2 regions of the Bhargavaea sp. GQ12 genome follow, and region 1 is predicted to be linked to the other one. Evidence: riboswitches for the same ligand, from Rfam matches in the RefSeq annotation. Region 1 holds a riboswitch; the other holds the start of a gene.
What was found. A riboswitch is a leader RNA that binds a small molecule or an ion and turns the genes downstream of it on or off. The one in region 1 is predicted to bind cobalamin.
Positions count from the first base shown of each region.

Region 2: linked by a shared signal. The riboswitch ahead of AC6CHQ_RS00920 (ABC transporter substrate-binding protein) and the one ahead of AC6CHQ_RS02650 (ribonucleoside-diphosphate reductase subunit alpha) in region 1 are both predicted to bind cobalamin.

Region 1 covers NZ_JCAXEU010000002.1:176,348-179,761, forward strand. Annotated here, with positions in the region: gene AC6CHQ_RS02650 (ribonucleoside-diphosphate reductase subunit alpha) at 1-2,056, opposite strand, end outside; cobalamin riboswitch at 2,368-2,547, opposite strand; gene AC6CHQ_RS02655 (DMT family transporter) at 2,693-3,007, opposite strand; partial or broken gene AC6CHQ_RS02660 (DMT family transporter) at 2,989-3,331, opposite strand.
Region 2 covers NZ_JCAXEU010000001.1:175,832-179,245, reverse strand. Annotated here, with positions in the region: gene AC6CHQ_RS00925 (FecCD family ABC transporter permease) at 1-734, opposite strand, end outside; gene AC6CHQ_RS00920 (ABC transporter substrate-binding protein) at 727-1,707, opposite strand; cobalamin riboswitch at 1,858-1,988, opposite strand; gene argS (arginine--tRNA ligase) at 2,241-3,414, opposite strand, start outside.

The DNA of each region.
Region 1 (3,414 bases):
AGATCGACTGGTCGATGTGACGCTGGCGGGCGGCGTTTTGCCGGACGCTCCAGCGCTGGTCGACGATATAGGCGGAGCGGCGGTAGACGTCGTATGTCCGGTGATCAAGGTCCGGCGCCACAACCGGGAGTTTGTAGTCTTTCTTTTCCTCGTGATAAAACGGCTTGAAGACAGGATCAATCGATGCGGTGGAGCCGGCGATAACGGATGTCGAGGAGTTCGGGGCAACAGCCATCATATAGCCGTTGCGAACGCCGTTCCTTCCGACTTCCTCTTTGAGCGACTCCCAGCGCTCTCCTTTATATCCGCGGCGCTCGAAGTAGGTGCCGGTCTGCCAATCCGACCCGAAAAAGAGCGGATACGCGCCCTTCTCCCCGGCCAGTTTCGCGGACGCCTTGATTGTGTGGTAGGCAATGTCTTCATATAGCTTGTCTGCGAACTCCACAGCTTCCTCCGACTCCCACTGGATGTTGTTCTGTGCAAGCAGGTGATGCCAGCCGAATGTGCCAAGGCCGATGCCGCGGTAGCGGCTGTTCGTCACCTGCGCCTGCAGGACGGGGATTTTATTCAGGTCAATGACGTTATCGAGCATGCGGACCTGGATGTCGATGAGTCTGCCGAGCACACCCGCCGGAACCGCTTTACCAAGGTTGATGGACGAAAGATTACACACAACAAAGTCACCTGGCGTACGGCGGCTGACAATCACTCCGTCTTCCAGCACTTCCTGTGATGCGCTCGTCGCGCTCATGTTCTGCGCGATTTCCGAGCACAGGTTGGACGAGTAGATGATGCCCTCATGCTTGTTCGGGTTCATCCGGTTCACCTCGTCCCGGTAAAACATGAACGGCACGCCTGTCTCGAGCTGGCTGCGCATGACGCGCTTCATAATATCGATCGCCGGCACCTTTACAAAATGGATATCCGGGTGCGCAACGCATTCTTCATACCGCTTGCGGAACGAACCGCTCCCCCGCTCTTCGTCGTAGAAGTCTTCAAGCGACCAGCCCATGACGGTGCGCACTTCATGCGGGTCGAACAGATACCAGTCGCCACGCGCATCGACCTGTTCCATGAACAGATCAGGCAGACAGACACCGGTGAAGATGTCATGGGCACGGAGGCGCTCGTCACCGTTGTTCAGTTTCAGGTCCAAGAACGTGAGGATGTCCTTGTGCCAAACATCAAGATAAACGGCGACCGCGCCTTGCCGTTGGCCGAGCTGATCCACGGAAACGGCTGTGTTGTTCAGCTGCTTGATCCACGGTAGGACGCCGGATGATGCGCCCTTGAAACCTCGGATTGCGGCGCCCCGGGAGCGGACTTTCCCCATGTAAACGCCGATCCCGCCGCCGTATTTGGACAGGTTTGCGATGTCCGTGTTCGAATCATAGATGCCCTGTAGCGAATCGTCGACAGTGTCAATAAAGCAGGATGACAGCTGGCCGTGCGGCTTTCCGGCATTCGCGAGCGTCGGCGTCGCGACGGTCATATAGAGATTTGATAGTGCCCAGTAGGCTTCCTCGATTTTTCCGAGCCGGTCTTCCGTTTCGTTCCTCATCAGCGTCATCGCGATAACAAGCCAGCGCTCCTGTGGCAACTCAACCGGCTTTTTATTGAAATCAGTGGCCACATAGCGGTCTGTGAGTGTCTTCAGGCCGGTGTACGTGAACAGCCGGTCGCGTGACGGATCGAGAAACGTACCGATTTCCCGGAGCTCGCGTTCAGAGTATTGCTCGGTGAGCGCGGATGAGTAGAAGCCGGCTTCAGCCTGTGTGCGGACATGGTGAGCGAAGTCGCCGTAGACTTCCTCTCTGCCTCGGCGCTCCTGCTGCTCGCGGTAAAGTTGAGCGAGCAAAATGCGTGCCGCGACATCCGTCCAATACGTTTCCGATTCATCCACCCGGCCAAGCGACTCGCGAATGAGGTGTTGCGAAAGGGACGGTCCGCTATAGCCCTCTGCCGCTCGGAGCAGCGGGGCGATTTTATCTGCTGTGAATTCCTGTTCCAGTGCGGATAGGATGTCGAGCTGATCTGTCTGTTTGGTGATGACCATGGATATTCCTCCTTAGTGGTTATGGCGATACGAAATGTTGTGTTGCCGGCGTGAAATCTGGGGTTGCGGTCGCGAATTGGCATCTTGCCGGCGTGAAATTCGGAGCTGCGGTCGCAAACTGGCGCGGTGCCGGCGCGAAACCGGTCTTCAGACGCGCAAAAGCCCCGTCCGAAGAAAGAATTCTTCGGCGGGGCTTCCGCTGTTTGCGTGTGGGTAATGGAGGATCGGGCCCGGGGATGAATGAAGAGATGAATAAAAGATATGAATGGCCGGCGCCCGTTCGCATCCACCTCTCAACCCCCGAAGAAAGTGTCGCTTGCCGATGGGTGGCAGGTCTACTGGCTCGCGCTTCTTCCTTCCGCCGGCCTTCCCGCAGCATCAGCTGCAGTGGCTTTTTCGGCGGTCGTCGGCGCTTACAGTTGCGGGGACAGCTCCGGATTTTCCGGATTCCCTTTTAAACCGCGATCGGTACCAACCCATCGTTACTACAATATATTGTGTTGTTAATGCTCATATAGCCTAACATATTGTGTTTTAAACGTGAATAGGACGAAAGGCTACGAAATTTGGCGAAGCGTGTCATCCACACACGGATTCTACTATAACAGACATATCACTCCCGGCAAGGGCGTTCGTTTATTCCACCAATTTCAGCCCTACCGCAGCCCCGAGGATCATCAAAATAAATAATACCCTCCGCCAATCTTTGGATTCTCCGTAGAGCCACATGCCGGCAAGTGCTCCGCCGGATGCGCCGATCCCTGTCCAGATGGCGTAGGCGGTGGACATAGGAAGGAACTTCATGGCGTACGCGAGCAGGATGAAACTGCCACCGAATGCACCGACCAGCAGCAGGAACGATTTGGCGTTGCGTTCCCGGTTGAGCCGGTTGATGCTCAGAACCCCGGCAGTTTCAAACAGACCGGCGGCGATCAGTGAGAGCCATGCCATTCTTTTTCCCCTCCTTCATCCGTGACGAATTTCAGGCCGATCACGCCTGAGCAAGACGGCGATCAGGATCAGTTTGGCCGGGTTGACCGGCACACTGAACAGGATGATCTCGGCGATGACAGTTCCTGCCGCGCCGAGTCCTACGAAGACGGCATACGCAGTGCCGACAGGAAGTGTACGACTAGCAACGATCATCAGATAGAAGCTCACCCAGATGGCCACTGCGGTTCCAAGCCATTCTATGGCGCTGTCCGCGTGCTTGAGTCCGATCACCCAGCCGACTTCAAAGACAGATGCGACAATGATTTTTCCCCAGTCTTTCATGTGGTTGTCCTCCTCTTTTGATTTCCTCACCCTCTCGGATCGGCACCCTGTCCAAACAAAAAAGCCCGGGAGCATGCTGATCC
Region 2 (3,414 bases), on a different contig from region 1:
GCTCCCGTCAGGACCGATCCCCCGATGAGGATCATCATCTTCCTCCTGGCGACATCGACACCAAGATGATGGGCCCGCTCCTCGCCGAACAGAAGCGCATTCAGCTCCCGACGGTTCAGATAAAGCAGGACTGCGCCGACCAGGATAAACGGCCAGACCATCCTGACATACGGCCAGCCCCTCATCGATACGCTGCCGAGAAGCCAGCCGATGATTTGGCGAAGCTCATCACCCGTCAGTGCAATCATGAGTGAAAGAACCGATCCGAGAAAGGAACCGAATATGATACCCGTCAGAATAAGGGTTTCCATCTTCATTCCGCGGTCTACGAGCCGCGCAAACCCCATGACCAGGAACATCGTAAGCGCGCCGCCCGCCATGCTGAATATCGGCAATGTATAAAGACCGAGAACCGGAATGGAAATTCCGAAAAACAGGGTCATGACCGCGCCGACGGAAGCACCTGAAGAGATCCCGAGCGTGTACGGGTCTGCCAGCGGATTCTGGAACAGCCCCTGGAAAGCCGCTCCGGCAATCGCAAGTGCCGCGCCGACCAGTCCGGCCAGCAGCACCCTCGGCAGCCGGATGTTCCAAAGAATATTGACCGCAATCTCATCCCCTTCCCCCCACAGCGCACGAAGCGGGATATCGACGGATCCGATCGATACGCCCGCCCATGCAGCAGCCAGGAAGATTGCGAATGAAACTGCATAGGCGGGTATCGCCTTATTCATTTCCCCCTTCAAAAGCTTCCGGGTAGACGGCTTTCGCGATCGCTTCCAGGCCTTCAGCCAACCGTGGTCCAGGTCGGCTCGTAATGTTCTCGTCCACTTGCACAACCTCGTCATTCTTCACTGCATTGACAGTGCTGTATCCTTCGCGTGCTTTAACGCCATCCACGGCGCCTTCCAGATAGCTGTACATCACAAGAATGACATCCGGATTCCGGCTGATGACTTCTTCCGGATCCATCATGATCCAGCCTTCCTGATCCCCGGCCATGTTTTCGGCACCGATCATCCCGAGCATTTCGTCTGTGAAGGTTCCGCCGCCCGGCGTGTAGATTTCCGGCGCAGGCGAGGTTTCGGCAAACACCGTCTTCGGCTCCATGCCTTCTGTCGCGCTGATGACTTCATCAACTTTGTTTTTCATTTCTTCAACGACATCCGCAGCTTCTTCCGCATTCCCGGTCAGCTCGCCGACCTGGCCGATCGTCTCGTATGCCGTCTCGAAGTCTTGCGCCTCTTCGATGACAAATACATTCAATCCGGCATCACGAAGCTGCTGAAGGCCGGCCTCATGCGTGCCCATGGCCGAATCGTGTGCCAATACCAGATCCGGGTCGAGGGAAAGGATCTTCTCCACATTGAACTCCAGGCCGCCGATTTTCTCGATTTCCTGGGCTTCCTCCGGGTAATCATCAAAGTCACCGACACCAACCACCGCGTCGCCCGCGCCTACCGCGAACAGGATTTCGGTGTTGCTCGGGATCATCGAGACGATCGCATCCGGCTCCTCTTCAAGGGTGATTTCGTTGCCTGTCGCATCGGTCATCGTGACCGGGAATCCGGCCTGTTCTGAACTTTGCTCCGTTTCCTGCTTTTGTTCATCCACAGGTTTTTCCGCCGCTTCTTCACCGTTGCCGCACGCTGCAAGCATCAGTGCTGCAGCCGGTGCCGCGAGCCATCTCAGCCATTTCTTATCCAAATCCAATTCCCCCTATTTTTTATGTACGGAACAGAAAAACCCCCGCACATGGCGGGGGCAGAAATGCCGGCAGGACGGACATGCGGAAAAACGACCGCAGCCTGCAATGGCAGGCGCCGTTCCACACCGGCCTGTCCTCGCAGGCGCATTCGGGTGTTTTCGGCTGAGGCAGGTTTCCTGACTTGCGGCATATAGCCGCTTACAGTGGCGGGACCGTGCCGGATTCTCACCGGCTTCCCTTTTACCCCCGTTATCGGGGCACCTCAGCGTCATCCGGCACAAAATCTTGCCGGATATTCAATTCCTACTCAATTTAATCAGACGGCGGCGGTTTTGTCGAGGTCTTCCGAAAAAATCAAGCCGTCATGGTATGTCAACGTCTCAACGGTATTTGTTAACGTCTCAGCTAACTATGTTAACGTCTCAATGAAGTATAGCAACGTTTCTAGCGAATACGGACGTTTCATCAAACTTCTCCATACAAGAAAACCGGCCCCTTCAGCCGAAGCTGTTCGGGGCCGGTCATGTTGCACTTACATCCGCTCCGGTGCGGAAACGCCGATCAGGCGAAGTGCGTTCGCGACTGTCGTGCGGGTTGCCGTGACGAGCGCCAGGCGTGCTTCCGACAGTTCCTTGTTGTCCGGGTCGACAACTTTGTCGGTAGAGTAGAACGTGTGGAATGCGGCAGCCAACTCCTGGATATATGTCGCAATCCGGTGCGGAGATCGAAGTTTTGCCGAGTCTGCGACCGTCTGAGGGAAATCGCCGATCTTCTTCATCAGGTCGATCGCCTTCTCGCTGTCCTGGAGCAGCCCTACATGGTCTGCAGAATGGAACAGGCCGGCATCGTCAGCCTGGCGAAGGATCGAGCTGATGCGCGCGTGCGCGTACTGCGCATAGTAGACCGGGTTTTCATTGGATTGTGAAACTGCTAGATCAAGGTCGAAGTCCATCTGGGAATCGCCGGAACGCATGATGAAGAAATAACGCACCGCGTCCAGTCCGACCATATCGACGAGCTCCCGCAATGTGACCGCCTTGCCGGTACGTTTGCTCATCTTGAACTTCTCGCCGTCCTTATACAGCTGCACCATCTGCGACACGAGAACTTCAAGAGTGTCCTTGTCGTAGCCGAGCGCCTCGATCGCCGCCTTCATGCGCGGGATGTAACCGTGATGGTCGGCTCCCCAGATGTTGATCAGCTTGTCGAAGCCACGCTGGAGCTTGTCCTCGTGATAGGCGATGTCCGGCGTCAGGTATGTGTAGGAGCCGTCCTGCTTGATGAGGACGCGGTCCTTGTCGTCACCGAATGTTGTCGAACGGAACCAAGTGGCGCCGTCTTCTTCGTAGACATGGCCGTTCTCTTTTAGCTTATCGAGCGCAGAATCGATCTTTCCGGAACCGTAAAGGGTCGACTCCGAGAACCAATTGTCAAAGTTCACACGGAAGTCGGCGAGGTCCTGCTTGATCTTGTCCAGCTCGATGCCGAGTCCGTGTTTGCGGAACCAGTCAAAACGTTCCTGTTCCGGCATCTTGGCGAACTTGTCGCCGTGTTCGTGCGCAAGCGCATTGGCGATCTCAATGACATCCTTGCCCTGATAGCCATCCTCCGGCATTTCGCGCTCCTCGCCGAGCGCCTGGAAATAGCGCGCTTCGATGGAAAGCGCCAGATTGTTGATCTGGTTGCCTGCATCGTTGATGTAGTAT